2 regions of the Paenibacillus sp. p3-SID1389 genome follow, and region 2 is predicted to be linked to the other one. Evidence: riboswitches for the same ligand, from Rfam matches in the RefSeq annotation. Region 2 holds a riboswitch; the other holds the start of a gene.
The links. Region 2 has a riboswitch for S-adenosylmethionine ahead of metA (homoserine O-acetyltransferase MetA). Riboswitches for the same ligand answer to the same signal wherever they lie in the genome.

Region 1 (14,853 bases), on a different contig from region 2:
CGAATCTCCTGTACATTCGATTTCACAAGGTCGATTTTAAATTCGTCAATTAATTTGGATATTGCCACTCGGGTATGTTCAATGGAATCCGTCCCGGCAGCCGGCATATGCAGATGCGTCGTGAAGTAGTGATAGTCGTGCCGATTCACCAGAGTAACGTCCGCTTCATTGTAATTCAACTCTTTCTGCAGCCGCTGCGCGGTAAGAATGCCGCCATAACCCGCACCAAGAATCACTATTTTGGGTATGGTACTCATGTAATTGTTCTCCTTCCAATATTACGCACTCTATATTTGATTAAAGCCAAAAACGCAATGTGAAAATTAACACATAAAAACCCAGTCTATACCAACTCAAACCGTTTCAGTCATCCCATTAGGTCAATCCAGAGACATTTGTCACATTTTAGTATTAGTTTAAACCTTATTTGTAGGATGAGCAAAAGTCTTCTGTCGTATAATCATAAATGTACTTTTTTCGTCACAAATATGAATGCATACATTTGAATGATATCGGCTTTTGCCTAAAAGATCAAGTCTTATTTTACCCGTAATTATAGGACTTTCAACGGATTATATTCCAGATTTTCGACAGTTTTCATCTTGCCTTTCCAAACTAGGGATACGACGATTATAATAAAGTAGAATTGACATTATAGTTGCAGAAAGAAAAAGAAACCATCTGGAGGTGTTTGACACGTGTCAACCCAAAATAACGCCGAATTCACGGATCTTCTGATTGTCGGTGGTGGACCGGCGGGCATGTTTGCTGCATTTTACGGCGGAATGAGAAAGGCTTCCGTCAAACTGATTGAAAGTATGCCTCAGCTTGGGGGGCAAGTTGCTGCCCTTTACCCTGAGAAATATATTTACGACGTGGCTGGCTTTCCTAAAGTGACCGGCCAAGAGCTGATCAACAACCTGCATGAACAATTAAAGCTTTTCGAGCCGGACGTGCGTCTGGAGGAACGGGTGCTGCAAATTGAGAAGAAAGAAGAGCGCCATTTTGTGGTGACCACCGATAAAGGTGTTCACTATGCGCGCGCCATCATCATTACCGCAGGAGTCGGCGCCTTTGAGCCTCGTCGTCTGGATCTGGAGAACGCCGCCCGTTTCGAGAAAACGAACCTGCATTATTTCGTTAGCGACATGAACCGCTTCCACGGCAAGAAAGTGCTGATTAGCGGCGGCGGCGACTCCGCTGTGGACTGGGCATTGATGCTTGAGCCGATCGCTGAGCAAGTGACGCTGATTCACCGCCGCGATAAATTCCGGGCGCATGAGCACAGCGTTGAGAAGCTGATGGCTTCCCGCGTCCAAGTCATTACCCCAACGGAAATCGCAGAGCTTCACGGTGACGATCGCATCGAACGCGTCACGCTGGCGCACGTTAAGACGAAGGAGACTCAAGAGATCGTTGTGGACGACGTGATCGTCAACTTCGGATTTGTCTCGTCGCTCGGACCGATCGCAGAATGGGGCCTTGAGATTGAAGGCAACGCTATTGTCGTCGATTCCCGGATGGAAAGCTCGATTCCAGGCATTTTTGCGGCCGGTGACATTACGACATATCCCGGCAAATTGGACCTGATTGCGGTCGGATTCGGCGAAGCACCGACAGCGGTCAACAACGCTAAGGTCTATATCGATCCGGAAGCGAAGTTGTCCCCAGGTCACAGCAGTAATTTGAAGCTGTAATTTAAGCAGCTTATTCACGTTCTTACATGTTCTAGCAAACAAAAGGGTATCTTACCTTTACGGAAGATCATATCGTAAAGGAGAGATACCCTTTGCCATATATATGCCCGTTATGCAACGGTTTGGCTTCATTAAACGCCGCCTGCCCCGATTGCGGACACATTCTAGAGAATGCTGGAAAAAAAGAAGATTACGCCGGGCCTTACAGCCCCTACGGATCCGCTGATCAGTATACCTCAGCCATCTCCGCGCGTATTCCTTCGGGCTGCGAACATGTCGTTCAGTGTCCGCATTGTCATGAAGCTTATATTTATCATGTCAACGCCTGGCAGGCGCCTTGATGGTTGTTGGATAACTATATCCTTCTTATTGAAGTAAGCCAGGTTGTCCACAATTAGTGCAAAACGGACGGCGCGGTAAGCTCTAATTCGCGTTTGCGAATTTCTGCTAACAGCAGTGCGATAAACTCCCGATCCAACTGCAGTTCGGTTGCTTTCTGATAGGATTCGAGGAGCAACTCATCCGTTAACAGCGCCATTGATAACACATCCTTTCTAGTATTTTCCCCATCATAACAGGAAAAGTTTAGTAGAACAAGTGTTCTTGTTATCCACAAACCCTTGTGGAAATCCTGTGAATAACGTGTTAGTAAATATCGAAAACCGTTGAAAAAGCTAGTGGGATAATGTGGACAAAAGTTATTCACAGGACACCCGTTCCCATTTTTCACCAAAAATTTTTTTATTTTCCGACAATCCGAGCTTATTGTGGCCGCGTATTGACCTCAAAAATCCAGATCTTCCCGTTCCGATCCACGCCATAATCAAAACCAAGCTGCCCGATCCCCGGAAACCGAGCCTCTAGAATCTGTACACAAAGATTCGTTAACGTACGCATCTCCCGTCGCTTGCTGGCGGCGATTTTGCGGCCCAGTGAGCGGCTGAGCCCTGCGCGGGCACTAAGCATCGTCCCTCCCTTGGACAAGTTGGTCACGAACAGCCCAGGGCGGGCTAACCGGCCGACCATGGAGCGATAGACCCAAACTTCGTTCTCTTTAACGACCTTCACGCGATAGTCGATCGGGCGCCCGGCGATGCGGGCCAAATGAATACCTTGCTGGATCATATACTTACGTCCGACCTTCACTCGGTTTAAGGAACGAAACATCGCCTCAAAGCTGGAAAACGCGCGTGTTCGGGACAAATAGGTATAAGCATAAACTCCGCCTGCGTAAGTTACCTTAATCACACCATAACCTCCGCCGCCGCGGAGGGGTTTAATGACGACCATGCCGAACTGATGCAGCATGCTCCTTAACGAATCGGCACTGTACAATCGGGTTTGCGGTATGTGGGCGGCCACGACCGCGTTGCTGAGAAGCGCTTCGGTCTTGAGCCACTTATTGGCCAATTGTCTCCCCGCCATGACACCATCCCCTTCCTCTCACTATACGGTATAGTACTCATTTGTAGATTCGTATTCTTGGATGATTGTCCAAGGCTTAAGCCCTTTCTCCGGTAAGGCTGTCAGGCAGGCTCTTTCTATGCAAAGCGAGGGATTTCGCGTATATTAAGGGGAGACGTTAGTCTATGACTAGCAGAGGAAGGAGAGTTCACAAGCTTTGAATACAGAAGGTTCTTCATTTGAGGCAGCTCTGTTCGAGGTCCTCTATTGGTTTGCCATGATCGCCATGTCGTTGGTGCTGGCCGGCATTACCGTCGCATTGTTCCTCACGGGCATCAAAATGGCCAGGACAACGCGTAAGGGTCTCGGCATCGGCTGTATCGTCTTTTCTCTGGCAGCGGCCTGTATGGTCATCATGATGGTGAATCGTCAATTTTTCTAAAGCAAGTCGGGAGTGCCTGACCGCACAGGAAAAGCTCGGAGCATCGCTTGCGGATGGCATCCGGGCTTTTTTCCATAAAAAAGATGGGAACCAAAACCCATTTCTGCGTATTACTACATAGAAATTATCGTTACTTGGGATAGTAGAAAGATACAGGAGGTTCTATTGGCATGGGAAGTACGCAACCTTGGGGGGACCGATTCAAAAGGTTTTTTCTAAATAACCGTTTCGTAGTGTTTTTGCTCGTCGTCTTGCTGATTGGCTTGAATATTCTGGTGTTCGCCCATATTCCGTTTGTGTTCAAACCCATTACGGTGCTGTTCAAAACCGTCTTGCTCCCGATTCTGCTCACCGGAGCGATCTATTATCTGCTCAACCCGCTGGTGGATTGGCTGGAAACGAAGCGCATTCGCCGGGTATACACGATTACCGGGTTATATTTGTTGATCGCGGGGATCCTCACGGTGCTCATTATGACCGTTATCCCGTTGGTTCAGGCACAGATTCTGAGTTTGATCGAAAATTTACCAAGATATACGTCTGAGGTGCAGCGGCAGTTCGAAAGCTTGATCGGCAGCAACTTCTTCCATCAGGTCCAAGAGTCGACCGGCTTTAATCTGGACGACCTGTCCAACACGCTGTCGGAGCGAGGGACCGCTTTGTTGAACAACGCCTGGTCCGGCATCGGCGGATTCCTTGGAGCCGTCAAGAACGTCGTCCTGGCGATCATCACCATGCCGTTCATCTTATTTTATCTGTTAAAGGACGGCAAGAAGCTGCCGGAGTTCATCCTGCGTTACGTGCCCGTTCGCTTCCGTGAACAAACGCACCATGTGATGACCGAGATGAACAGCCAAATTAGCTCTTATATCCGCGGGCAAATCATCGTCAGCTTCTGCATCGGGGCGCTGATGTATGTCGGCTTCGTGATCATCGGCCTGGATTATTCGCTGACGCTGGCGATCATCGCTTCGTTCACGAGCGTCGTCCCGTATCTCGGGCCGGCTATCGCGATTACTCCGGCGATCATTGTGGCCATCGTCACCTCGCCGATCATGCTGCTGAAGCTGATCGTCGTCTGGACGGTTGTCCAGCTCGTTGAAGGCAAGTTCATTTCACCGCAAATCATGGGCAAGACGCTGCGCATTCACCCGATCACGATCATCTTCGTGATCCTCACCGCCGGCAATCTGTTTGGCGTCCTGGGCGTGATTCTCGCCGTGCCGGGCTACGCTGTGCTGAAAGTAATTTTCACCCATCTGTTCCAATGGTTCGAACGGCGGTCCCATTTGTATGAGGAGCCGGATGCGCCTGCCCCTGATCAGCTTGACCTTCGCGAGCCTCCAACTGAAACGCAACCATGAAAAAAGGACTCTTCCAGATGGAAGAGTCCCTTATTATTTTCCAATCAATCGCAAGGTTGCGGCGCACCTTCCTCGTCCTTAAAGCGGAACGATTGACCGCAGCCGCAGGTGGCGATGGCGTTCGGGTTGTGGATGGTGAAGCCGCCGCTCAAGCCGGATTCCTTGAAGTCGATCTCCAGGCCGTTCAGATAACGGATGCTGTCCTTATCTACGACGACCTTCAGCCCCTTGATGTCCATATAGACATCCTGTTCGCTCTCCTGATCATCAAGGCCCATCCCGTAGGAGAAGCCGCTGCAGCCGCCGGGATTCACTCCGACACGCAGGAACATATTGGGTGTTTCTTCTTGGGCTATCATATCTTTAATCCGCGCCAGGGCGCTGTCGCTGATATTAATCATTATGCACTCACTCCTTTACAAAAAATTATACTCCTTCTCCTCAAATCGCTCAACAACTGTGATTTTTCTAGTTGCCAATCTTTAATCTTCGCCCTAGGCTTATTGCCCGCTTGGAATGTGAGGTTTATAATAGGTAGGTAATTCATACTGTTAGGATACGAGGCATTTCATGCAATTGGAAACGGAGGGAACGTCATGTTCACTGTAGTCACCCCAAACACCGACAAGAGAATGGCCGAAATTGTGGACAAAGTCCGCCAAGGCGAACGTCTCAACCTCGAAGACGGTGTCTATCTATATGAAAGCAATGATATATTGACGATCGGGCAATTAGCGAATGAAGTTAACCTGCGTAAGAACGGGAAAAAGGTATATTTTATCGAAAATATGAGCCTCTACTTCACGAACGTCTGCGAATCTCACTGTGCGTTTTGCAGCTTCCGCAAGGATCAAGGAGAAGAAGGGGCTTATACGCTTTCCGGGGAGGAAATGGTCGCTTACGTGAAGCAGCACATCACTCCGGGCGTCCGTGAGTTCCATATCGTAGGCGGGCACAACAACCACGTACCGTTCCAATATTACGTGGACTCGCTCAAAGCGCTGAAAGAGAATTTCCCGCATGTGACCATCAAGGCGTATACGGCGGCGGAGATCGAATTCTTCACCCGGCTCAGCGGCCTGAGCACGAAGGAAGTGCTGATGCAACTGCAGGAAGCCGGCCTCGAATCCTTAACCGGCGGCGGCGCGGAAATCTTGTCCGACCAATATCGGGAAAAGATGAAGGTCGAGAAAGCCAACGTCGACCAATATCTGGACGTCCATCGGACGGCGCACCGGCTGGGAATGAAGACCCCAACCACGATGCTCTACGGCTCTATCGAATCCTATGAGGATCGCATCCGCCATATGATGCAAATCCGCGATCTGCAGGACGAAACCGGCGGGTTCCAGGTGTTTATCCCGTTGTCCATGCAGCCGCGAAACAAGAACGCCAGCATCATGCGCCGCAATTCTGCCTTCGAGGACCTCAAGACGATCGCGATCAGCCGCTTGATGCTGGATAACATTCAGCACATCAAAGCTTACTTTATCAATATCGGCGTCCAGCTGACGCAGGTGGCCTTAACCTTTGGGGCCTCGGACGTACACGGCACGATCCTGAAGGAGCAAATCAGCCATGCGGCAGGCGCGCAAACCCCGGAAGGATTGACGTTAAAAGAGCTGATCTGGCTCGTCAAAGGGGCCGGGCGCATTCCGGTTGAACGGGATACGTTCTACAACGAGCTTCGGGTCTACGAATAATTTCGTCAGGGGGAACCTTTCGTTACGGATGGGTCTCCCTAATTTTTTGCAGGATTCGTTCGGCTAACTGGTCGGCCTCTTCCCCCTCCACCTGCTCGCCGTCAACCAGCACGTACGGAAACAAATAACACGTGCCGCAAGCGGTCAGGCAGCCGTATTCATAGATATCGCAATCGACTTGCTCCTTCACTTTCCAAATCGCTTCGTCCGTACCTAAACTGGCATTATTCGTACAATATTCAAGGATCGGTTTCATCTTCCGTCCTCCCCATGAAGAAGCATTTAAATTTTTGACTTTTTGTAATATAATAAGGCAAGAAAGGAGTTGAAAACAATGAGTGAAAACGTACAAGATAAATTGTATGATGAAGTATTGGAAGTATTGGACAAACTGCGGCCTTTCCTGCAACGTGACGGTGGCGACGTCGAACTCGTCGACGTAGAAGACGGCATCGTGAAACTGAAATTGATGGGTGCCTGCGGCAGCTGCCCAAGCTCCACGATCACCCTCAAAGCAGGGATCGAACGCGCTCTGTTTGAAGAAGTGGAAGGCGTAGAAGAGGTCGTACAAGTATTTTAATTCGCAATCCATGAATGATCGCTCTTCAGCAGGAGGGTTTAAACAAACCCGGCTCCGGCAAGATGTCGGAAGGCCGGGTTTTTTTGTTGGGTCTGACAGACCCGCTTAAGAAGGCTTGATCCACGGACGGATCGGGTCGAGTCCGCCGGAGATGTCCATGATATTGCCAGTGATGAAATCCGAGTCCGAATGGCACAAAAACGCAATGACGCGGGCGATATCCTCCCCGCTTCCGGGACGCCCCAGCGGCGTCTCTCCATCGCGGAGACCGCGAACTTCATGGATCGACATCTCTTTCTGGTTCCCTCGAATGTCGCCGGGGCAAACCATATTTACGGTGATGCCATAAGGGGCTTCCTCGACGGCCAGCGTCTTGGTGAAAGACACCAGCCCGGTTTTCGCTGCGGCATAAACCGCCCGATGCGGCCAGGCGCGCGACTCCGCGGCATGACCAAAGCCGAAATGGATAATCCGCCCCCATTTCTTCTCCCGCATCCCAGGCAGTACGAGATGATCCAGCAGCAAACTGCCCACCAAATTCCCTTCGATCATGGCCAGCACTTCACTCTGGCTGTAGTCGGCAAACAGCTTGCGTTCGCGGATAAACGGTCCGGCGTTGTTGACCAGGATGTCAATCGTGCCGAGCTGCTCGTTCACTTGACGGGCCAGGTCCTCGATTTGCTCCCGGCGCGAAACGTCGGCTTGCACTGCGATGCAGCGGACGCCCAGGCGCTCGATGTCCGATTGGAGGGAGAGCGCTTCCGCTTTGCTATGTACGTAATTCAGCGCGATATGGCAGCCTTGTTCTGCCAGCGTCAGCGCTGTTTTCTTCCCGAGGCCTTTGGCGCTCCCGGTAATTAAGGCAACTTTGCCATGCAACGTTCCTTCTCCTCCTCCCAGGTGCTGTTCCTTTAAGTATAAAAGATTTAAAGGATTCCCACAAACCGCCGCGGCGTTCTATCCCGTTCTTTTGCGCTCCCCCCATGCTCCACGACGAAACAGCGCTCTTTAAATGCAAAAGTGCAGTTGATTTTCACCAAAATGCCCTGACATTAAGCTTTCAAATGCAAAAGTACAGTTGATTTCCCGTCAGAAGCGTCTTTTGGGGCCAAATTGCCTCCAATCGAATGCACTTTTACATTTCACAGGCCATAAATCGGGCGATTTGCCGAAAATGAACTGCAGTTTTACAGTTGAGATGCAATGGACGCTTCAAACTGGCAGGAAAACAAAAAAATCCCGCTGCACACGCAACGGGACATTTCTGCTTCTTGCTACTTAGAATACCGGTACCAAAGCACCATCATAGGTGTCGTTGATGAACGTGCGGACTTCGTCGGAAGTCAGCGCCTTCGCCAGCTTCTGGATCGCTTCGGAATCTTTATTGTCCGGGCGAGCTACCAGAAGGTTCGTGTATGGCGAATCTTTATCCTCGATGAACAAAGCATCCTTCGTCGGGTTCAAATTCGCTTCCAGCGCGAAGTTCGTATTGATCAGCGCCAGATCTACTTCTGGCAGCAGACGAGGCAGCATAGCTGCATCCGTTTCTTTGAATTTCAGGTTTTTCGGATTTTCTACGATGTCTTTAGCCGTTGCTGTGATTCCAGCGTCATCCTTCAGTTTGATCAACCCTTGCTTCTGCAGCAACAGCAACGCGCGGCCGCCGTTGGTTGGGTCGTTCGGGATCGCGATTGTAGCACCGTCCGGAAGCTCGTCAGCGGATTTGTATTTGTTGGAGTAAGCGCCAAACGGTTCAACGTGAACCCCTACAACCGGAACGAGATCAAAGCCGTTTTGGGCATTTTGTTCGTCCAGGTAAGGCTGATGTTGGAAGTAGTTCGCATCCAACTCTTTTTCATACAGCTGTACGTTGGGTTGCACATAATCGGTGAATTCTTTAACTTCCAGCTCAACGCCTTCTTCTTTCAGCTTCGGTGCAATAAATTTCAAGATGTCAGCATGAGGCACGGTCGCACCTACAACCAGCTTCACTGGCTCGGCTGCGGTTTGGTTCCCCGAATCTGCGGCATTCCCTTCAGCTGCCGACGTTTCGCCAGCCGTGTTACCTGCTGCCCCGTTATTGGCGGCGTTATTGCTGCCGCAAGCAGCCAGTACCAGTACCAATACGAGCGTTAACAAAGATAAAGTCCATTTTTTCATTGCAGGTTCTCCCCCTTAAAGGTTTTTTGAATAAGGATGCTTCTATATATTTAAGTTTCCTTATTTCCGCGTAAAATAAATCACCAAGCGGTCACCCAGCATTTGCAGCACCTGCACCAGAATGACCATAAAAATCACCGAAACGATCATGATTCCCGTCTCGTACCGGTAATACCCGTAACGGATCGCCAGGTCGCCGAGACCACCGCCGCCGACCATGCCCGACATGGCGGTATAGGACACCAGCGTGACTACGGTAATCGTCATGCCCGCGATCAGGCCGGGCAGCGATTCCGGCAGCAGCACCTTGCGAATGATCTGGAACGAGGAAGCGCCCATCGCTTGGGAAGCTTCGATCACTCCGCGATCCACCTCGCGCAGCGCCGTTTCCACCAACCGGGCGAAGAACGGGGCTGCCCCGATCACCAGCGGCGGAATCGTCCCCTCCACACCGGTGGATACGCCCATGATCGCCCGCGTAACCGGAATTAACGCAACGATCAAGATAATGAACGGAACCGAGCGAAGGATGTTAACAATTAGCGAAATTATCCGGTAAACCCATCCTAATACCAAGGATTGAGAACGCGAGAAGGTGTACAGCAACACCCCGAGCGGAAGCCCGATCAAGAAAGTAAACAAGGTTGCAAAACCCATCATCTTTAGGGTGTCCAGCGTGGCCACACCCATCTCTGCCCAATCGATGGTTCCGAGATCCAATCCACGCATTATTCGATCACCTCCACGTCAAGGTCGCGTTCCCGCAGGAGCGACAGCGTGCGCTCCACCTGGTCATCTTCGCCTTCAAACGATACGGTCAGTTGACCGTACGGGATATCCTTAATCGCTGAGATCGTGCCTTGCAGGATGGCAAAGTTGACGCCGGTTTCCCGAACGACCTGGGACAACACCGATTCGTAGGTTTTCGCTCCCAGGAACGTGATTTTCACCAGCTTCGCCCACGCAGGATGCGGAACCGAAGTCGCCAGCTTCAAGCCTTCGTCCCCTGACTCCCGGTGGATAAACTCCCGGGTCACCGGATGTTTCGGCTTCAGGAACACCTCCGTCACCGGCCCCTCTTCCACGATGCCTCCTTGGTGAATAACCGCCACACGGTCGCAGATGCTTTGGATGACATGCATCTCGTGCGTAATCAGCAGGATCGTCAGCTGGAACCGCTTGTTGATGTCCAGCAGCAGCTTCAGGATGGAATCCGTCGTCTGTGGATCCAGCGCCGAAGTGGCCTCGTCGCACAGCAGCACATCCGGTTCGCTGGCCAAGGCCCGGGCGATGCCGACGCGCTGCTTCTGACCACCGGAGAGCTGCGCCGGATACTTGTGACGATGCTCCTCCAAGCCGACGAGAGCCAGCAGCTCATTGACCTTCTCCGCGATGGCCGCCTTCGGCGTTCCGATCAGCGTCAGCGGAAATGCGATATTATCATAAACGGTAGCCGATGACAGCAGGTTGAAATGTTGAAAAATCATGCCGATCTTGCGGCGCTGCTGCTGCAGCTCACGCTTACCGAGCTTCGTCAGCTCAACCCCGCCGACCCACACCTCACCTTCGGTCGGGCGCTCCAGCAAATTGATGCAGCGGATCAACGTGCTCTTGCCGGCACCGGAATGACCGATGACGCCGAAGATTTCCCCTTTGCGAACGCTCAGATTTAATCCGGACAGTGCGGGGGTCGCCGTTTTTTTGGTGCGATAGATTTTCGTAATGCCCTTAAGTTCAATCAATCGGCTAACCTCCTGTTCCTAGCATGGCGTAAATATAAGAAAAACGTCTATCGACGTACATTCAAAGTAGACAGACCGCGTTTAGCGGAAGTTTGTCTTGCGATATCAGGATGCCAATGCTCCGAAGTTTATACTTTCTGATATCTTAAAGAAAAAGAGCCCTAACAGATTCAAAGGGCTCTCTTTACGTAAAGACAATGCCTTCTCATCTGCCAAAACCGAGTAAATCACATCGGTTTTGAAGGAATTAGCACCATGACATTCCGCCGTGACGAGTGCGCTACATCCTGCAAATCATTTCACGGGCGAATCGGTTGCTGGGCTTCATCGGGCCTTTCCCTCCGCCTCTCTCGATAAGAAATAAAATATGAAATTAAAAGAGTCATTTGCGAGATTACATCGTTGTTAACCTGTCATGTAAAACTATTGATGAGTATAATGAGTTTTGTTCGTTTTGTAAAGAGGAAAAATAAGAATGGCGATCGGGTTAGATCGCCGTAATTTTTTTCCATCTATGATTGATGTAGTCAAAAACCGTGAAATAGGTTTCGCAAACCATTTGGTATCCCTGCTCAAGCTCACGGATATGCTGATCCAAGTCCTCCAGAGCGACCTTTCCGAACAACGCTTGATGCCGTTGCCACAAGTCGTCCTTCATCTCCGAGTTCATGTAGTGAATCTCCGTATTTCTCCGGCGCCGCAACACGCCCAGCGCTTCCCGGTACGTCTCTTTAATCGCGTTCAACCGATTCCCCAGCTCGGTGTGAGTCTTCAAAGCAGCAAATTGGCGCAGCACGGTAAAATAAGAGAAACGCGACTTCACCTTCGATGTGTTCAAATCAAACAGTTCATTGAGCACCGTGCCGAGCTTGTCCAGCGCCGAGAACACGCGAATGAATCCGTCCTTGTAAAAATACACATATCTTGCATAATCCGCCCGTTCAACCGGATCCATGTCTTCAACGAATTCGGTATGTACCTTTTTGCGAAAAAAGGTGGCGGCATATAAGCATTGTTCGAGCTCATCCAACGAAGTGATCAAGCCGTGCACCCAAATCTCCAGCTTGCGGAAATCATGCGTAGGGTCTTGATGCTCCTTGATTTCCTTCTGCAGCAGTCTCACGGTCTGCGTCATCGCGCTGATCGTTTCGGCCAACCGCCCCTCGTTTTGGCGAGGCGGCTCCCCAAGCAAGCTTCGCAGCATAGGCATTCCCCTTTTCACAGAAAGTAGGATTTCCAACGCTGATCCACCAAGGACACGATATCCTCTTGCGGGAACAGCTCATCCGGATAACCCGGCTTCATGCGGGCATCAATGACCAGCGGCAAACTGTAGGACAGATGATGCTGACGCACCTCGGAAGCCGCGTAAATGTCGCTGGCCGGATTAAACCGCGTAAACACCGTCCACAGGAACGCCGTTTGATCATGGGCCGCCGCTTCGGCGTTATCCACCAATACCACAAGCGGCCAAGCGGTCCCGCGTTCGCGAAGACGGCCCAGCAGACGCTCAGCAAGCTCCGGCTCGTCCTCATAGGATGCACCAGAAACGACAAGACATCCGTCATGAAAAACTTGGATCGCATCGATTTCCGCGATTTCACCTTCTTCGTACGCCCGGGGCAGCTCGCGCATCGGCTCGCCTACGCCGATCAGAATCGCCTTACTGCCGTGGTTCAGCTTATGGCCGGTATAATCCAGCGTATCATGCGAGGTGTTGTTTAGAATGAACAGATCCGTGCGCGGATCAAAACGTTCCAGCACCGTCTTCAGCAGCAGACGGAAATCTGCGAGATCAATCAGCTTGTCCGTCAGCATGAGGAATTTGGTCAGCGAGAGCTGGCCTTCACCCAGAATGCGGAAGGCGGACACCAGCGCTTCGCGGGAATAGCTCTCACGGACGACCGCCGAGCTCAGCGCATGGAACCCGCTCTCCGCATACGTCCATAGCGAGCGCACATTCGGCATTACGATCGGGAAGGCTGGCGACAGCAGCTTTTGCAGGAAATCGCCTAGATAATAATCCTCCTGACGCGGTTTACCGACGATCGTCGCCGGGTAGATGGCATCCTTCCGATGCCACATATGTCCGACGTGCAGCACCGGGAATTCATGCTGCAAGGAATAATATCCAAAGTGGTCGCCGAAGGGACCTTCGAGTCGGCGTTCATGCGGAGGCACCAGCCCAAAGATGGCGAATTCCGATTCGGCCGGAATGCGGTGGCCGCCCAGCGGGTTTTCAGCCATCGGCAGCTTCTCGCCGAGAATGAAGGAAGCGACCAGCAGCTCGGACAGATGCTCAGGCACCGGCGAGATCGCCGAGGCGATCATGGCTGGAGGTCCGCCCAGGAACACGGATACCGGCAACGGCTCGCCGCGTTTCTCCGCCTCATGGTAGTGGAACCCTCCGCCTTTTTGGATTTGCCAGTGCACGCCGGTAGTTTGGTCATCATACAATTGGATCCGGTACATCCCCAGATTGTTTTCTTTTGGCTGCAGCGGATTTTCCGTATATACAAGCGGCAGTGTAATAAACGGGCCACCGTCCTTCTGCCAGCTGGTCACCTTCGGCAGGTCCTTCAGCGGCGCTTCCGTTCGGCAGACGTCCAGAATGGGGGCGTCTTTTTTGGATACCGTTCTCATGCCGACCTTCAGTACGTCGCGGATTAGCCCGCGCTCATTCCAAATCGCTTTAGGTGTCGGCGGCAGCAGTTTATGTATCGCGTCAACCAGTTGGTTAGCAAGCTGTTCAGGCCGGGGACCAAAGGCCATCTCCACCCGGCGAGGCGTTCCGAACAGATTCGTTGCCACGGGGAAAGGCGTACCTTTGACATTGGTAAACAGCAAAGCCGGGCCGCCGTCGTCAATGACCCGCCGGTGAATTTCGGCCAACTCCAGGTAAGGATCAACCGGCACATCGATGATCGCCAGGTCGTTTTCTTTTTGCAGTGCATCGATCCATTGACGCAGGTTCTTGTAGCTCATCTCCTGATCCTCCTAAAAGACCGGGTCATCACCCGATCGTTGCATCACTTTACACTATAGACAAAAGTATACCTTACCTCACACTCCTCGGGAGGCCCTGTCATTCTACAGATTCATGACAATCCCGACGTAATCGCGGAAGTCACGCCGAAGCCGGACGTCAAGAAGTGCCAGTTAAACGGCTTTGTCAGCCGGCGCAGCCTGTGCCTCCTTGGCTGTTCGGCTCAACTGCCAGGCTCGGACGCTTAAATAGCACAAGACCCCAAACAAGGAGGCCAACACGATAATATGGGCCAGCGAAGCGAAGAGATAAACGTGGTAATTGTTTAACGTCAGCGCGATGGTCGCCCCGGTCAACACTTGAACGATCACCAGCACCGTTGCAGCAACGCCCAGCTTGCGGATGTCCGGCAGTTCCGGATGCTTGCGGAAGGCAAAATGGCCAACCGTTGCGATCACGACCAGCAACAGAGCGGCCGCAACCCGGTGAATAAAGGCGATCCCTTCTCCGCCGGATAATCCGGGAATGAGCTGACCGTTACATAGCGGCCAGCCGCTGCATCCGCCCGCCGAGTCCGTATGGCTGACATAGGCACCGAGATAAACGACGATATACGTATAGCCCGTCGCAAACCAGGTCAGATTGCGGAACGCTTTAGACACGCGGACTGCCGAGCCAGATGGGCGCATAGGGTCCTGCGGACGGCGCCCCGCGCTGCGGTCAGCTTGTCCGCGTTCTTCCTCGCGAACGCCTAGAACCAGCATGATCGAGCTGG
Region 2 (14,853 bases):
GCTGCTGTTCGCTGCATATTTGCTGTTTGAATTTTTAACGCCGGTGTTTCGCATCGACGATGAGATTGCAGCGGGGAACACCAGCGTAGGTTTTATCGCGATGGCCGTATCGGTGTCAGTGTCTTTTTTGATCGGCGCTTGTATAGGTTAGGGATCTCAGTTGAAGGAGTAGAAACGACGTGAAAAACCTGGTCAGGGTGCTATTTATCGCCTCTATTCTGTTTTTGGCCGCGGGCATTATTTATTTGTGGAATGCTTAATTTGGTAACGAAAGGACGAAGTTGGGAATGGATACAACGATTTGCCCATGGTGCCAAACGGAGATCGTTTGGGATGAAGAGCTGGGGCCGGAGGAGGTATGTCCGCACTGCCAAAATGAATTAAAGGGCTACCGAACGATCAACATTACGCTGGGTTCGGAGGAGGAGTTCGAGGACGAGGAGAATGACCATCCCTTCCATGATCGGAAGCATTCCCATGGTGATGATGACGAGGATGCGGATGACGATCTCTACTGGGATGAGGAAGGGGACTCGCATCTCGGAGGCGTCCGCCGGGTCGAGGCGTTTACGGCATCGGGCGGCGATTTGCTGAAGTACGAGACCGGCGTGGAGAAGCTGCTTGACGGGCAAGACGAGGTACCCGAATGCCCGCATTGCCGGGAATATATGGTGTATGCCGGGAAGCAGAAGCTGGTTCCGGAAGGCGGCGAATTTGTTCCTGCCGACGGGGAACACCCGCTTCTTTCAGGGAATGCTGAGCTGAACGTATACGTCTGCACCGCGTGCTTCCATGTCAGCCGGTTTTTGGGTGAAGACGCCCGGATCGCCATGATTCGTACGATTGCCGGTGAAGAAGACAACAAGTAAAAAAATTTGGCAGCCACTGGCCCTGTCCTTGATGGACAGGGCTTTTTCGCGTTTGGGGGCCTGCGGGTATGCTTGCTAAGGCCTCATGCTTCGGTCATTTTTGGGTATCTTACAGGGGGAACTCGAAGTTTGGCCGGGAGGAGCGAATCTATGAAAAAACAGCTGAACAGCCAATCCATCCTGCTGCTGGCGGTGAACGGTCTGTTCGTGCTTGCCGGCGCCTTGTCGGGCACGTTCCTGAACGTCTACATCTGGAAAGTGAAAGCGGATTTTAACCTGATTGCCTGGTTTACGTTCAGCCAGCAGCTGGCCTTGGGACTTGTCTTTTGGATTGCCGGGAAATGGGTGAAGGAACGCGACAAAATGATCTTTTTGCGGCTCGGCATTATCGTCTCGGGCATCTTCTATTTGCTGGTGCTGTGGACGGGCAAACATACGGTGGACTACATATGGCCGCTTGGTTTGTTGTTCGGAACCGGTTCGGGATTGTTCTGGCTGGCCTTTAATGTCGTGTATTTCGAGGTGACGGATGTCGAGACGCGGGACCGATTTAACGGCTGGGTGGGGATTCTCGGTTCGGTGATCGGGATCTTTGGCCCGTGGATCTCCGGCTGGCTGATCTCCATGAAACACGGCGAGGCCGGATACCGGCTGATTTTTACCATCTCGTTAATCGTGTATGGGGTAGGGATCTTACTCAGCTTCTGGCTGAAAAAAAGAAAAACGGGCGGGCCTTATCACTGGCTGGCTCCCGTGCAAATGCTGAAAAAGGGCAGCCCGTGGCGCCAGGCTGCGCCCGCTTCGGCCGCCCATGGTCTGCGCGAAGGCGTATTTTCGTTCCTGATCAATTTGCTGATCTTTATCAGCACTTCTGCGGAGTGGCGGATTGGGCAGTTTTCACTGATCACGTCCCTTGTCTCCCTAGTCAGCTTCTGGGCGGTAGGGAAGTGGCTGAAAATCCGCGCGCGTTACTACGGGATGTTGGTCGGGGCTTTGCTCATCACTGCGGTGATCATCCCGTTGCTCTGGAAGGTCAATTACGTCACCCTGATGATGATGGGGGTAGGGACGTCCTTGTTTTTGCCGCTTTACCTGATTCCCGTCATCTCTTCAGTGTTCGACCTGATTGGCAATAGTCCGGAAAGCGTGGAGCAGCGGGTGGAGCTGATCGTGCTTCGCGAGCTTAGCATTACGGTGGGGCGCTTGGGCGGAACGCTGTTGTTTATCGTGGTCTATTCCCTCATTCCGCGCATGTCAACGATCACCTGGCTGATGTTCGCCTTGGGGGCAACGCCGGTGCTGAGCTGGCTGGCCCTGCGCCGGCTGTTGAAGCGGGAGGCGGCCAAAGCCGCCTGATGCGTCTAACTCGGCGGAGTTGGCACGGGCTTCGAGGTTCGCGTCAAGTTGGGATGCGGCCCGATAAAGGGAAGGCCGTCCCGGGATTCTCCAAATACGGCCCCCCCCAGGCGTAACTGATGGACAGGTGCTCCTGTTCCGGAAACCGTTTGTGGATTTCTTCCAACAGGGCGAACATATCGTTCCTGGAGCGGGGCATACTATCGTAAGAAGGATCAGATGGATCAGAAGGATCATCCACCAGGAGGGAATGTTGATGTTGTACTCACAAATGCAGCCATTGTCGATGAAAGAACTGGATTATATCGCCGACTCCATCTCCAACGAGGAGATGCTCACGAAGCTTTGCGCAGCGGCAGCCGCCGTCTCGCAAAACTTTGAAATCGAACAGGCGATGCTGGAGCACATCCGTGCCCATGAGCATCATCTGCACCTGTTAACGGATGCGCTGCGTCAGCATCAAATGGCGGCTCCGGCTTCAACCCCAAATTAATTTTGCTTTCGAGGAGGAATATCCCGATGAATCAGACGGACATCCACGAGCTCTTACCCCAGAACGATTTGTTAAAATCGATTTTGGCCGATTTACGCCGTACTGTTCGAGAATATACGACCGCTACGACGGAGTCGTCCTGTCCGGCCATACGGCAGATGTTTACCGAGTTGACGAACAGCACCTTGCGATTGCAGGGAACGCTGTATGAACTGATGAAGCACCAAGGCATTTACTCAGCGCCGGCACCGGCACCGCGCCAATTGTTGGACAAGAAGCTGCAAGACGCAGAGAAAACCCAGCAGGAGCTGCGTCAGTTTACCGAACGGCGAACTTCCCGCTGGACGCCCCATGCCCATCAGGCTAACGTGGAGGAGCATCAACCTAATGTACTTCCGCCGTATTCGATCTAAATGCCTAACCGTCCTATCCAAGAGCTTACTTGGAGTGGACGGTTTTTCTATGCAGACGCCCAAAATTCATGTAATATAAGTATTAAATTTGTTCTGCAGACCGCTCAAATGAAGGGCTGCGGGGCATCGCTGGAGGATGAGGGATGAAACAACTAAGCGAATTAAAGCTCAAACTGCTGGACCTCCTCAAAGAGGACGCCCGCCGGGATGCGAACTTACTGGCGACGCTCGTCGGCTCAACGGCGGAGGAAGTGGCGCAAGCGATCCGTGAATTGGAGGAAGATCACGTGATCGTCAAATACGCGACCGTGGTGAATTCAAGTGCACTGGAAGACGAGAAGGTGACGGCGTTAATCGAAGTGCAAATTACACCCGAACGGGGACGCGGCTTCGATACGATCGCGGAGCGGGTATACCTGTTTCCCCAAGTCAAATCGGTATTTTTGATGTCCGGCGCATATGACCTGCTGGTGGAAGTCGAAGGCCGCAACTTGAAGGAAGTGGCGAGCTTTGTCTCCGACAAATTGTCCACCCTGGAGTCGGTGTTGTCGACGAAGACCCATTTTATTCTAAAAAAATACAAGCAAGACGGCATCATCTTCGAAGATCCCGAAGAAGACCGCCGTTTGTTGATATCTCCGTAAAGGAAGTAATGTTATGAGTATTCAATCACAGCGTGCTGAGCAATCGAGTAAAACGATGACATCGTATTTGGCTCCGCGGGTCCGCGAGATTCAACCCTCCGGCATCCGCCGCTTCTTCGATCTGGCTAGCGGAAGCAAGGATATTATCACGTTAGGCGTGGGCGAACCGGATTTTATCACCCCATGGCATGTCCGGGAAGCATGCGTTTACTCCCTAGAGCGCGGGTATACGAGCTATACGTCCAACGCGGGAACGCCTGAGCTTCGGGAAGCGATCGCTGAATATTTGTACACGAGTTATCAGGTGAAATACGACCCGAAAGACGAAATCCTCGTCACTGTGGGCGGCAGTGAGGCGATTGATCTGGCGCTGCGGGCGTTAATCGAACCGGGCGATGAGATTCTCGTCCCGGTGCCTTGCTATATCTCCTACTCGCCGATTGCCATGATCGGGGGAGGGGTGCCCGTCGAAATCGAGACTTACGCCAAGCACGATTTCAAGCTCCAGGCCGAAGACCTGAAAGCGAAGATTACGCCCAAATCCAAGGTTCTCATTTTAAATTATCCCAGCAATCCGACGGGCGGCATCATGACGTACGAAGATTGGCTGCCGATCGCCAAAATCGTCGAGGAGAACGATCTCATCGTCATTTCCGACGAGATTTATGCGGAGCTCACCTATGGGCAGAAGCACGTTAGCTTTGCTTCGATTCCGGGAATGAAGGACCGGACGATTCTGGTTAATGGGTTTTCCAAAGCGTTTGCGATGACCGGCTGGCGGATGGGTTATGCATGCGGACACCCGGACTTGATCTATGCCATGCTGAAAATTCACCAATATACGGTGATGTGCGCTCCGGTTATGGGGCAAGTGGCTGCGCTCGAGGCGCTGAAGAATGGGCTGGAGGAGAAAGACCAGATGGTTGAATCCTACAATCAGCGCCGCCGCTTGATCGTTCAGGGCTTGCGCGACATCGGCCTGGAATGTCACGAGCCACAAGGGGCGTTCTATGCGTTTCCTAGCATCGCGTCTACCGGACTCAGCTCGGAGGAATTCGCCCAACGCCTTCTGCTGGAGGCGAAGGTGGCGGCGGTTCCGGGGAATGTCTTTGGCGCCGGCGGGGAAGGGTTCTTACGTTGCTCCTATGCGACAGGAGTGAATCAGCTCAACGAGGCGTTAAATCGAATGGAGCAGTTCGTCCGTAAATTGAAGCAAGGCTGATTTTGCAAATTACTTAAGACCTACCTGAGAAGATGGAGTTAATGGGGTTAATTAACAATTCTTTCATTTTCTAATTGCTTTAATTTTAATGGACATGGTATAATTTGATTTTGGAAGAAGGTTTTAGTTTCTCAGGGAGGGATTTCTTTTGTGCGGTGAGTACAACGTGCCTTACAATAACGCTTTATTTACTGATGGCCGCGTCATGAGCCCGTGCATGGATCAAGAGGAACGGCCGCATTCACCGCAAGCCGTAACGCTGGAGGATGAAATTCACTTGCTTCGCAGCAAGATGGAACGGCTATTTCTGCAAGAAAAATCCTTTACATCGGACATCGTGATTGAAATCAGCAGCTTATTGGACCTGAAAATTAATGAATTCATGAAAACTATGAAAACCACTCCAAAATCCATTCGACGTTAACCTTGTTTGATCCTTGAAGTTGAAGGAGATCCGCCTTGCGGGTCTCCTTTTTGCGGTTCCAGCAGTTGCATGACCAGCCGGGCTGTGATTTATGGTAAGATGGTACGAGAGTATGTCACGGGGAGGAAAAACGAATGTCGATCTATACGCGTTCCGGCGACCAAGGGCTAACCACGGTCATCGGCGGTCGAGTAACAAAAGATGATGCGCAGGTTGAAGCCTACGGTTCGATCGATGAGCTGAATAGTTTCGTGGGACAAGCAGTCAGTTTATCGGACGAGGTGACGTTTGGCGATCTTCGTGAACAGCTGCTGGAGATCCAGCACGAGTTGTTTGATTGCGGCTCCGATCTCGCCTACGTCAAGCTGTCGGAAAGCCGCTACAAGGTGACGCCGGAGCTCGCACAGCGGCTTGAAGCATGGATTGATCGTTACGAAGCGGACAATCCGCCGCTTGAGAAGTTTATTTTGCCCGGGGGAACGCCGCTGGCTTCGGCCCTGCACGTTTGCCGGACTGTATGCCGGCGCGCCGAACGCCGCGTCGTTACGCTGAGCCGGGTCAAGGAGATTAATGCCGAGGTGCTGATCTATCTGAACCGGTTGTCGGACTATTTCTTTGCAGCGGCTCGCATGGCTAATCATCGCCAGCAGGTGGCAGATATCGAATACGTGCGGAGCGGGAAGGTGTTTGGCAAGAAGTGAGTTCCGAATATTATGATCCGATTGAATATCAAGTCCCTGCAGCGGAGGACGGTTGGACGGTCAAAAGCGTGCTCCAACGCCGGATGGGGATCTCCCGCAAGCTGCTGTCGCGGATTAAGCTGACCGAGCGCGGGGTGATGCTGAACGGGGAGCGGGTATACATCAGCGTCCCGGTGAAAGCCGGGGATACGGTGAGCGTCTCGCTGGAAAAGGAAACGTCAACCGACATCCTGCCGGAGCCGATACCGTTTGATATCGTCTACGAGGATGAGGCGCTGCTGATCGTCAATAAAGCGGCGGGATTGATCGTGCATCCGACGCATGGTCACTACACGGGGACGCTGGCCAACGGCGTCGTGTATTATTGGCAGGAGAAAGGCGAGAAATTCCGCTTCCGCCCCGTGCACCGGCTGGACCAGGAGACGAGCGGCTTGATCGCCATCGCCAAAAATGCCTACGTGCACCAGCATATTTCCGAGCAGTTGATCGCAGGTGAGGTCACCAAGAAATATACGGCGCTGGTGCACGGTTGTCCGGCGGTGCCGGAAGGAACGATCGACGGCCCGATCGACCGCGATCCTGCCGAACCTCACCGCCGGATTGTCACCCCGTCGGGCTATCCCGCGTTGACCTATTATAAGGTCGCGGAAGCCTACGGCGACGGGGCTCGGGTTGAGCTGCGTCTCGGTACAGGACGGACGCATCAGATCCGCGTGCATATGACGTCGATCGGCCACCCGCTAATCGGCGACAAGTTCTACGGAATGGCGGGGCTCGCGGAGCTGCCGGCACCTGCACGCGAACGAATCGCCCGCTTAGATGCGGCGATCGGGCGACAGGCGCTCCACGCCTCAGAGCTTGGCTTCCGCCATCCGCTTACCGGTGAGGCGCTGACCTTTAAGTCAGAGCTGCCAGAGGATATGCTCAAGCTGGAAGCGATGCTGCGTTGGGCGAGTTTTTAGGAAAGTGGTAAGGAGGAATAAGGAACGTGAGCAAACTGAAGGTTTATCATTATCCGCAATGCGGGACATGTAGAAGTGCAATTAAATCGCTGCAGGCCAAAGGGCATGAACTGGAGCTGCATCATATCAAGGAAACGCCGCCGAGTGCTGCCGAACTGGATAAGCTGGTGGAACTCAGCGGGTTGGAATTGAAGAAGTTTTTTAATACGAGCGGTGAGGTTTACAAGACAATGGGCTTAAAGGACAAGCTGGCGGGGATGTCGCGGGAGGAGCAGCTTCAGTTGCTGTCCTCGAACGGCATGCTGATCAAGCGCCCGATCGTGACGGACGGAAAGACCGTAACTGTCGGTTACAAGGAAGAAGCCTATGTACAGGCTTGGGGCCAATAAATTTGAACGAGAAGGGTGGCTTGGGTGAATCGTGGATTTGGCGCAAAGCAGTAAAAATACGATTCTGCTAGTGGACGGAATGGCGTTAATGTTCCGCGCCTATTACGCTTCGGCCGCAACCGGGTATATCCGGCGGACGAAAGCGGGCGTTCCGACCAATGCGGTGTACGGGTTTATGCGTTATTTTTGGGACGCGGTGCAGAAGTTTGGGCCGACGCATATCGCCTGCTGTTGGGATTTGGGCAGCAAGACGTTCCGGACGGAGCAGTTTGCCGATTACAAAGGAAATCGTGCGGACGCGCCAGAGGGTCTGATTCCGCAGTTCTCCATGATCCGCGAGGTGATGGACAGCTTGGGGATTCCGAACATCAGCTCACCGGGTTATGAGGCGGACGATTGCATCGGAACGCTGGCAGCTCGCTTTGGTCAGGAGATGGACGTGCTGGTGCTGACGGGCGATCACGATATGCTGCAGCTGGTCAGCGAGCGGACAAGCGTAATCATCATGAAAAAAGGCCACGGAAACTACATGGTGTATACGCCGGAGGCCTTGATGGAGGAGAAGCAATTAAGGCCTGAACAGATCGTGGACCTGAAGGGTTTGATGGGGGATACGAGCGACAACTATCCGGGCGTGCGCGGCATCGGCGAGAAAACCGCCTTGAAGCTCGTGCAGGAGCACGGCTCGGTGGAAGGCATCCTGGCCAATCTGGACCAGTTGTCCAAATCGGTCCGGGCCAAAATCGAAGCGGATCTCGACATGCTGCATCTCTCGCGGCAGCTGGCCAAGATCCGCTGTGACATTGAGCTGGAATGCGATGTAGAGACCTGCCGGTTTGAGCTGAATCCGGCGCAGGTAATCTCCAAGTTCGAGGAACTGGAGATGGCCAGCATCAGCGCCTGGATGGGTGTCGTTTAAAAGTGGCCATTAAGGTCAATGGAGTCCGTTACACCGAGAAATTGCCGGGAAATAGGTGAATAAGAGCAATACGGTCCATTACGCAGGTTGCTGTTTTTGCGGTTTTGCGTGCAACTTTAATCCGTGAAGTACGGTTCACCTAATACCTGGTACAGAAAGGTGCGCAGTTCGGTGCCTTCCTCCTCGCTCAGGTTATAAATATGTTCGAGGTACCCTTCCTCCTCCAGGTCGTCGGTGCCAAGAATGGCCGTACGGCCGTTGTGCAGGTCGGTGACCAGCTTCTTCCCATAGAAACGATTGGTCGTGGTGACCGCCAGGTCATAACGCTTCAGCGATCCGCCGATGAACGTGACGAACCGGGTCGAAGTGTTTTCGGTACTGTCGGACAGGAAATCAAGCTCTTGATGCGGGTCGCTCATCCTGTAATGCCTCCCTTATTTCGGAATGTCTCTAGTTATTATACCGGAAAACGGAAGACAATGGGAAAATGATTCCTATGCATTGACAGCTTGGTTGATTATGGTATTATTAGGGATAACAGGTTACGTTTGGAGGAAGCACCTCTTTTGCGAATTTCGCAGAAGAGGTGCTTTTTGTTTTGCGCAAAAAGATGAAATGACTCCTTCGTAGCTGAAAATTTTTCAAGGAGGGACAGGTTGATGCGGGTTGTATTTTTGAACAGTCTGGAGAAGAAGGACGGCGGGGCCATGATTCGGGGGGCCCAGGTGTGGATTGGAGAGGAGGACGGCGTTTGGCGGATGGGCTGGAATGAGGTGACAGCAGACAGTGAGCAGGAGGACCTTTGGTACGAAGGGGCTTCATGGTCGGAGATGCTTCATATTTACCGCCATCGATTGGCCGCCAAGCTAGGCGAGGGGTTTCGCCCCATAATGGAGGGAATCTGGGACGAGAAGGAAGCGTTAACCGGACGGGGGATGGCGGCGCAGAAGCTGTTTTGCTATAGCGAATTAAACAGCAATGAACCGGTATACAACGAGTTGACGGCCTGGCGTCGGAGAAAAGCTTCGTCTGAGCGCAAAGCGCCTTACTTAATTGCCAGCAATCGGTTGCTGCGGATGATCAGCGTATTTCTGCCGCAGACCGTGGATGAGCTGTTGCAGCTGCCGGGCGTTGGTGAGAACAAGGCCGGCGAATATGGCGCCGAGCTGTTGGAGATCACTCGGGCGGCCGAGCGGAAGCGCGGGTTCCCGCTGGATTGGGTCGAGCAGGAAATCGACGACGAGGTTTTCCGTACTTGGATGTATAAGCAGAAGGAAGTGAAATACCGGGCGGAAATGGAAAAGTTCAACGTCCGTCGAGCGGTGCTCGAAGCCTTGGCCGCAGGGCTTAAGGTAGAGGATATTTGCGCCCGTACGGGCATCGAGCGGCGGGATGCGGTGGAGCTGCTGGAAAGCTTGGAGAAGGAGGGCTACAACACCGAGGATTTGGTGAGTGCCGAACTTGAGGTCATGCCCGAAGCGGAGCAGCAGGCCGTATGGAAAGCTTACGAAGAGCTGGGGGACACGCTCCTGAAGCCGGTTCTGCAAAAGGTGTACGGGCCCGAAGCCAGTGAAGGCGGCAGCGGCAACCTCGATACGCTGTACGAGCGACTGCGCCTGATCCGCATCCGGTACCGCCGCCAGCGCGAGAACGCCCGGCACGCGGGTTGAGGCGGCAAGGGATGCTTTTGGGCAGTAAGGCGGTAAGTGTGGTAGTGCGGTAAGGGTAGTAAGTTGGGGGATGAGTGGTAAGTGCAGTAGTGCGGTAGTGACTGTTGGTGCTGTAAGAGTGGTACGTGTTGCTACTCGCAAGAGTCGCAAATGCAGCAGGTAATGAGGGAATTTCGAAGTGTTTGACCGCCGACGTCCGGATGAACTGTAAAAGTGCAGTTGATCCGGCCGAAAATGCCGCCAAAATGCATTTTAACTGTAAAAGTACAGTTCATTTCGGGAGATTTTGCGGAAAGCAGCCCATTTATCGAAAAAAGACTGCACTTTTGCAGTTAAGAGTCGATTTAGGGGGGGATCGCGGCAAAATAACTGCACTTTTGCAGTTCACGCTCGACTCGCCTAATTTAAACGGTCAGGGGGATTCAGGCGCACGTCCAACAAGGGGCTAGTGCAATACGTCTTGCCGTTCTCAAATGGCCAAAGCCGCAACTTAAACGGCGCATTATCAAGCGTCAGCCTAACGCCCGCGCACACACATCTCGCACCTTCAAAGGGTTAGGCTTCCTAGCAAACGTCTCGCCCAACCAAAAAGGCCAACGCGGATTCCAGCCCGTGTTGGCCTTACTGTCTATATCCAATCTCTCTTCCGGAAGATGTAGTACATGCCGAGGCCGAGCACGGCCATGATGCCAAGGACGATAAAGTAGCCGTACTTCGAATGGGTCTCCGGCATATAGTCGAAGTTCATCCCGTAGATCCCGGTGATCAGCGTCAGCGGGATGAAGATCGTCGTAATCGCGGTGAACACGCGCATGATTTCGTTGGCGCGGTTGGCGATGGCGGCCTGATAGGCCTCGCGTAAGTTGCCGACGAGCTCGCGGAACGTGTCGAAGTTCTCGGAGATCTTCACGGCGTTTTCGTAGATGTCGCTGAAGTATTTTTGCAGTTGGTCGTCGATCAGACGAAGGTCTTTCTTGTTCAAAATGTTGATGACTTCCTTCTGCGGACCCAGCACTTTCTTTAGCCACAAAATTTCACTTCGCAGCCCGATGATTTCGTTCAGGTGCGAACGTTTGGTATGCATCAGGATGTCTTCTTCCAGCTTCTCGATCTTCACTTCAATCCGATCGCCGACGGTGAAGTAGTTATCAACCACCAGGTCGACCAGCAGGTACAGGAACCGGTCGGGCTCGCTGACCTCTTGCTCCCACAGGATCGGCTTCACCGCACGCAGCTCGTTGATTTTCTGTTTAGTAACTGTAATGATATAATGCCGTCCCAAGAAAATGTTCAATGCACGCAGGAAAATTTCCTCGTCATCATACCGAATGCTGTTCACGACGATGAAATAGTGGTTGTCGTAGGTTTCGATCTTCGGACGTTGCTCTTCTTCGCTTAAGCAGTCCTCCACAGCCAGATCGTGCAGTGAAAATAAAGGCTGCAGCAGGGCAAGGTCATCCACGCCCGCGTCGATCCAATAGAAGCCTTCTTCCGGAGGGGTGGTTGTCAACTCCACGTCCTCTACGGGGGTAAATACGCCGGCTAGAACATGACGGATTTTCATATGCTTTCACTCCTTTCCCCGGGCCTGAAGGCCTGGGATGCTCTTGTTGCAGCATAGGAAAGGGACCAACCGCGGGTTCGCCCGGCAACGGTCAAAAAGGCGTTTATGCAAATACCGGGAAACGAAAGTGCCCTTTACGTTCCGCAGGCACCCAGCGGGTCGGTTTCCTATGCAATTGTTTGACCTGGGTGTTCCTCTGCGGACTCGGGTCGCCTTCCATTCTCGGTTTCACCTCGCTATGATCAGGTTACATGAATATGCGTCAAACCCTAGGCCCGTCTGGGCCTAAAGGCACTTGTCTAGTATAACGCCAGCGAATGAAATGTTTCAACCCAAAAGTATACTATGTGCACTGGATTCAAGCGGTCCATGAACACCGTGTGATTTTTCTCGCAGAGTTCTTGACGGAATACCATCGGATACTTTAAAGTGAATGTCAGGGAGTACGGGCGATGGCCCAGGCCCCCGAAAATAACTAAATACAGCGAAATCTTATCAAGAGCAGGTGGAGGGACTAGCCCGATGATACCCGGCAACCGGCGATGAAACCCATCGCAGCGGTGCTAATTCTTGCAGGACCGTCCGTTTCGAACGCTGGACGGCTTCTGAGAGATGAGAGAGGCGCATACCGAATACGTAATGACCTTTCTCCCCGTGAGAGAGGTCATTTTTGTATAAACGGCCCCTCGAAACGGATGATGAATTAAGGATGACGCTACGATTAAAGGAGTGAAACCACATGCCGATTAAAGTACCGGACCATTTACCGGCCAAGGACGTCTTGGCCAACGAAAACATCTTTGTGATGGATGAAAGCCGTGCATACCATCAGGACATTCGCCCGCTGCGGATCGCGATTCTGAACCTGATGCCAACCAAGGAAACGACGGAGACACAAATCTTACGTTTGCTGGGGAACACGCCGCTTCAGGTGGAAATCGTCCTGCTACATCCGAGCACGCATACCTCAAAAAATACGTCCGCAGAGCATCTGGAGATGTTCTACAAAACGTTTGGCGATATTCGTAATCGCCGCTTTGACGGCATGATCGTGACAGGGGCACCGGTCGAGCAGTTGGATTTTGAAGAAGTGAACTACTGGGAAGAGTTGAAGGAAATCTTCGAGTGGTCCAAAACCCATGTCACTTCGACCATGCACATCTGTTGGGCCTCGCAGGCCGGATTGTATTACCACTATGGCGTTCGTAAAGTTCCACTGGCGAAAAAGTGCTTTGGTGTCTTCTCCCACACGGTCAACGATCCGAAGGTAAAGCTGCTGCGTGGGTTTGATGAAGTGTTCCAAGTGCCGCATTCTCGTCATACGGACGTGGAACGCTCGGACATCGAACGGGTGCCGGAACTGCAGATTCTGGCGGAATCGGAGGAAGCCGGCATTTATTTGGTCGCCACCCGCGACGGTAAACAGATCTTCGTGACCGGGCACTCCGAATACGATCCGGATTCGCTCAAATGGGAATATGACCGGGATGTTGCCAAAGGCTTGGAAATCGATTTGCCGGTAAACTATTTCCCGAATAACGATCCGACTCGCACCCCGCGTTCTTCGTGGCGTGCCCATGCAAACTTATTATTTTCCAATTGGTTAAACTACTATGTGTATCAAGAAACACCGTACGATATCGATCAAACGGCCGATTTTGTATATGAGATCTAAAAGTGGAGGGATTGCAGGTGGGGGAGAGAAACAAGGAATGGCGCATCGAGAGTAGATTGGCACAAATCGGATCGGTCGAAGAACCGGTCACAGGCGCGGTAAATTATCCGATTTATCAAGCCACGGCGTTTCGGCATCCGCGTCTGGGGCAAAGCACGGGCTTCGATTATATCCGTACGAAAAGCCCTACCCGCAAAGTGCTGGAAGACGCAGCGGCCGCTCTGGAATCCGGCGATGCCGGGTTTGCCTGTAGCTCCGGGATGGCCGCGCTGCAGACGGTATTTACGTTATTTTCTCAAGGCGACCATCTCATCGTATCGTTGGATCTTTACGGAGGCACATACCGTTTGCTGGAGCGGATCATGTCCAAATTTGGCGTAACCGCATCTTATGTGGATACGAACGATTTGGATGCACTCGAACGTGTACGTCAAGAGAATACAAAGGCGGTTATTATTGAGACGCCAACCAATCCGCTGATGATGATCACCGATCTTGAAGCGGTATCGACATGGGCGCGGTCTCATGGCTTGCTGACGATCGTCGACAATACGCTGATGACGCCGTATTTCCAGCGGCCAATTGAGCTTGGTGCGGACATCGTTGTTCATAGCGCGACAAAATACTTGGGCGGCCATAACGATGTCCTGGCCGGTCTGATCATCACCAAAGGCGAGGAGCTGTCTCAGGAGATGGCGATCCTGCACAACTCGATTGGGGCGGTGCTCAGCCCGTCCGATTCTTATCAGCTGATGCGCGGAATGAAGACGCTGGCGCTGCGGATGGAGCGGCACGAAAGCAACGCGCTGGCGATCGCCAAATTCCTGCAGACACATCCACAGGTAGCCGAGGTATTCCACCCGGGATTGGAGGATCACCCAGGGTACGCGACGCAACGGAAGCAGTCGAGCGGCAATACGGGGATCTTCTCCTTCAAAGTAACGGATGCTCGGTACGTAGAGCCGGTGCTGCGCAATCTAAATCTGATTGCATTTGCCGAAAGTCTCGGCGGCGTGGAATCGCTGATGACGTATCCTGCAGTGCAGACGCATGCTGACATTCCGGAGGAGATCCGCAATGCGGTGGGCGTGGATGATCGGTTGCTGCGGTTCTCCGTTGGCATCGAGCACGTTGATGATTTGATTGCGGACCTGAGTAATGCACTGGAAGCGGCGCGGCAGGAAGTCGAAGGGGGACAAGGCGCATGAGCGGGCAGGAGAAACGGGAAAACAAATTTGAAACGAAGCTGATTCACTTCGGCAGCGAGGTGGACGAGGCTACCGGCGCGTCCAGTGTACCGATTTATCAGGCGTCGACGTTCCATCATCACGATATTTTTAATCCGCCGCAGCACGATTACAGCCGTTCCGGCAATCCGACGCGGCAGGCGCTGGAGGATTACATTGCGGTATTGGAAGGCGGGGTCCAAGGCTTCGCGTTTGCCAGCGGGATGGCCGCCATTTCCACAACGCTGATGCTGCTCTCGGCCGGCGATCATATTATCGTGACCGAAGATGTGTACGGCGGGACCTATCGTCTGCTGTCCAATATT

Region 1: it holds a riboswitch for S-adenosylmethionine, as region 2 does, so the genes downstream of both, M3G15_RS07670 (methionine ABC transporter ATP-binding protein) here and metA (homoserine O-acetyltransferase MetA) in region 2, are expected to answer to the same signal.

Annotation. Positions count from the first base shown of each region.
Region 1 covers NZ_JALXVO010000013.1:23,726-38,578, forward strand. The annotation lists gene M3G15_RS07605 (NAD(P)/FAD-dependent oxidoreductase) at 1-257, opposite strand, end outside; gene M3G15_RS07610 (NAD(P)/FAD-dependent oxidoreductase) at 699-1,697, shown strand; gene sda (sporulation histidine kinase inhibitor Sda) at 2,092-2,235, opposite strand; gene M3G15_RS07620 (YheC/YheD family protein) at 2,460-3,122, opposite strand; gene M3G15_RS07625 (hypothetical protein) at 3,319-3,543, shown strand; gene M3G15_RS07630 (AI-2E family transporter) at 3,714-4,907, shown strand; gene M3G15_RS07635 (HesB/IscA family protein) at 4,952-5,308, opposite strand; gene mqnE (aminofutalosine synthase MqnE) at 5,504-6,610, shown strand; gene M3G15_RS07645 (YuzB family protein) at 6,633-6,866, opposite strand; gene M3G15_RS07650 (NifU family protein) at 6,945-7,190, shown strand; gene M3G15_RS07655 (SDR family oxidoreductase) at 7,296-8,069, opposite strand; gene M3G15_RS07660 (MetQ/NlpA family ABC transporter substrate-binding protein) at 8,469-9,350, opposite strand; gene M3G15_RS07665 (methionine ABC transporter permease) at 9,411-10,079, opposite strand; gene M3G15_RS07670 (methionine ABC transporter ATP-binding protein) at 10,079-11,092, opposite strand; SAM riboswitch class I at 11,295-11,452, opposite strand; gene M3G15_RS07675 (Cthe_2314 family HEPN domain-containing protein) at 11,580-12,296, opposite strand; gene M3G15_RS07680 (UbiD family decarboxylase) at 12,311-14,077, opposite strand; gene M3G15_RS07685 (COX15/CtaA family protein) at 14,252-14,853, opposite strand, start outside.
Region 2 covers NZ_JALXVO010000025.1:10,416-25,268, forward strand. The annotation lists gene M3G15_RS12040 (DUF350 domain-containing protein) at 1-151, shown strand, start outside; gene M3G15_RS12045 (hypothetical protein) at 288-869, shown strand; gene M3G15_RS12050 (MFS transporter) at 1,020-2,225, shown strand; gene M3G15_RS12055 (hypothetical protein) at 2,482-2,718, shown strand; gene M3G15_RS12060 (spore coat protein) at 2,745-3,131, shown strand; gene M3G15_RS12065 (Lrp/AsnC family transcriptional regulator) at 3,275-3,775, shown strand; gene M3G15_RS12070 (aminotransferase class I/II-fold pyridoxal phosphate-dependent enzyme) at 3,789-4,997, shown strand; gene M3G15_RS12075 (aspartyl-phosphate phosphatase Spo0E family protein) at 5,203-5,421, shown strand; gene M3G15_RS12080 (cob(I)yrinic acid a,c-diamide adenosyltransferase) at 5,556-6,122, shown strand; gene M3G15_RS12085 (RluA family pseudouridine synthase) at 6,119-7,084, shown strand; gene M3G15_RS12090 (arsenate reductase family protein) at 7,111-7,473, shown strand; gene M3G15_RS12095 (5'-3' exonuclease) at 7,511-8,392, shown strand; gene M3G15_RS12100 (DUF3055 domain-containing protein) at 8,509-8,811, opposite strand; gene M3G15_RS12105 (HRDC domain-containing protein) at 9,052-10,062, shown strand; gene corA (magnesium/cobalt transporter CorA) at 10,691-11,626, opposite strand; SAM riboswitch class I at 12,116-12,245, shown strand; gene metA (homoserine O-acetyltransferase MetA) at 12,366-13,301, shown strand; gene M3G15_RS12120 (aminotransferase class I/II-fold pyridoxal phosphate-dependent enzyme) at 13,319-14,509, shown strand; gene M3G15_RS12125 (trans-sulfuration enzyme family protein) at 14,506-14,853, shown strand, end outside.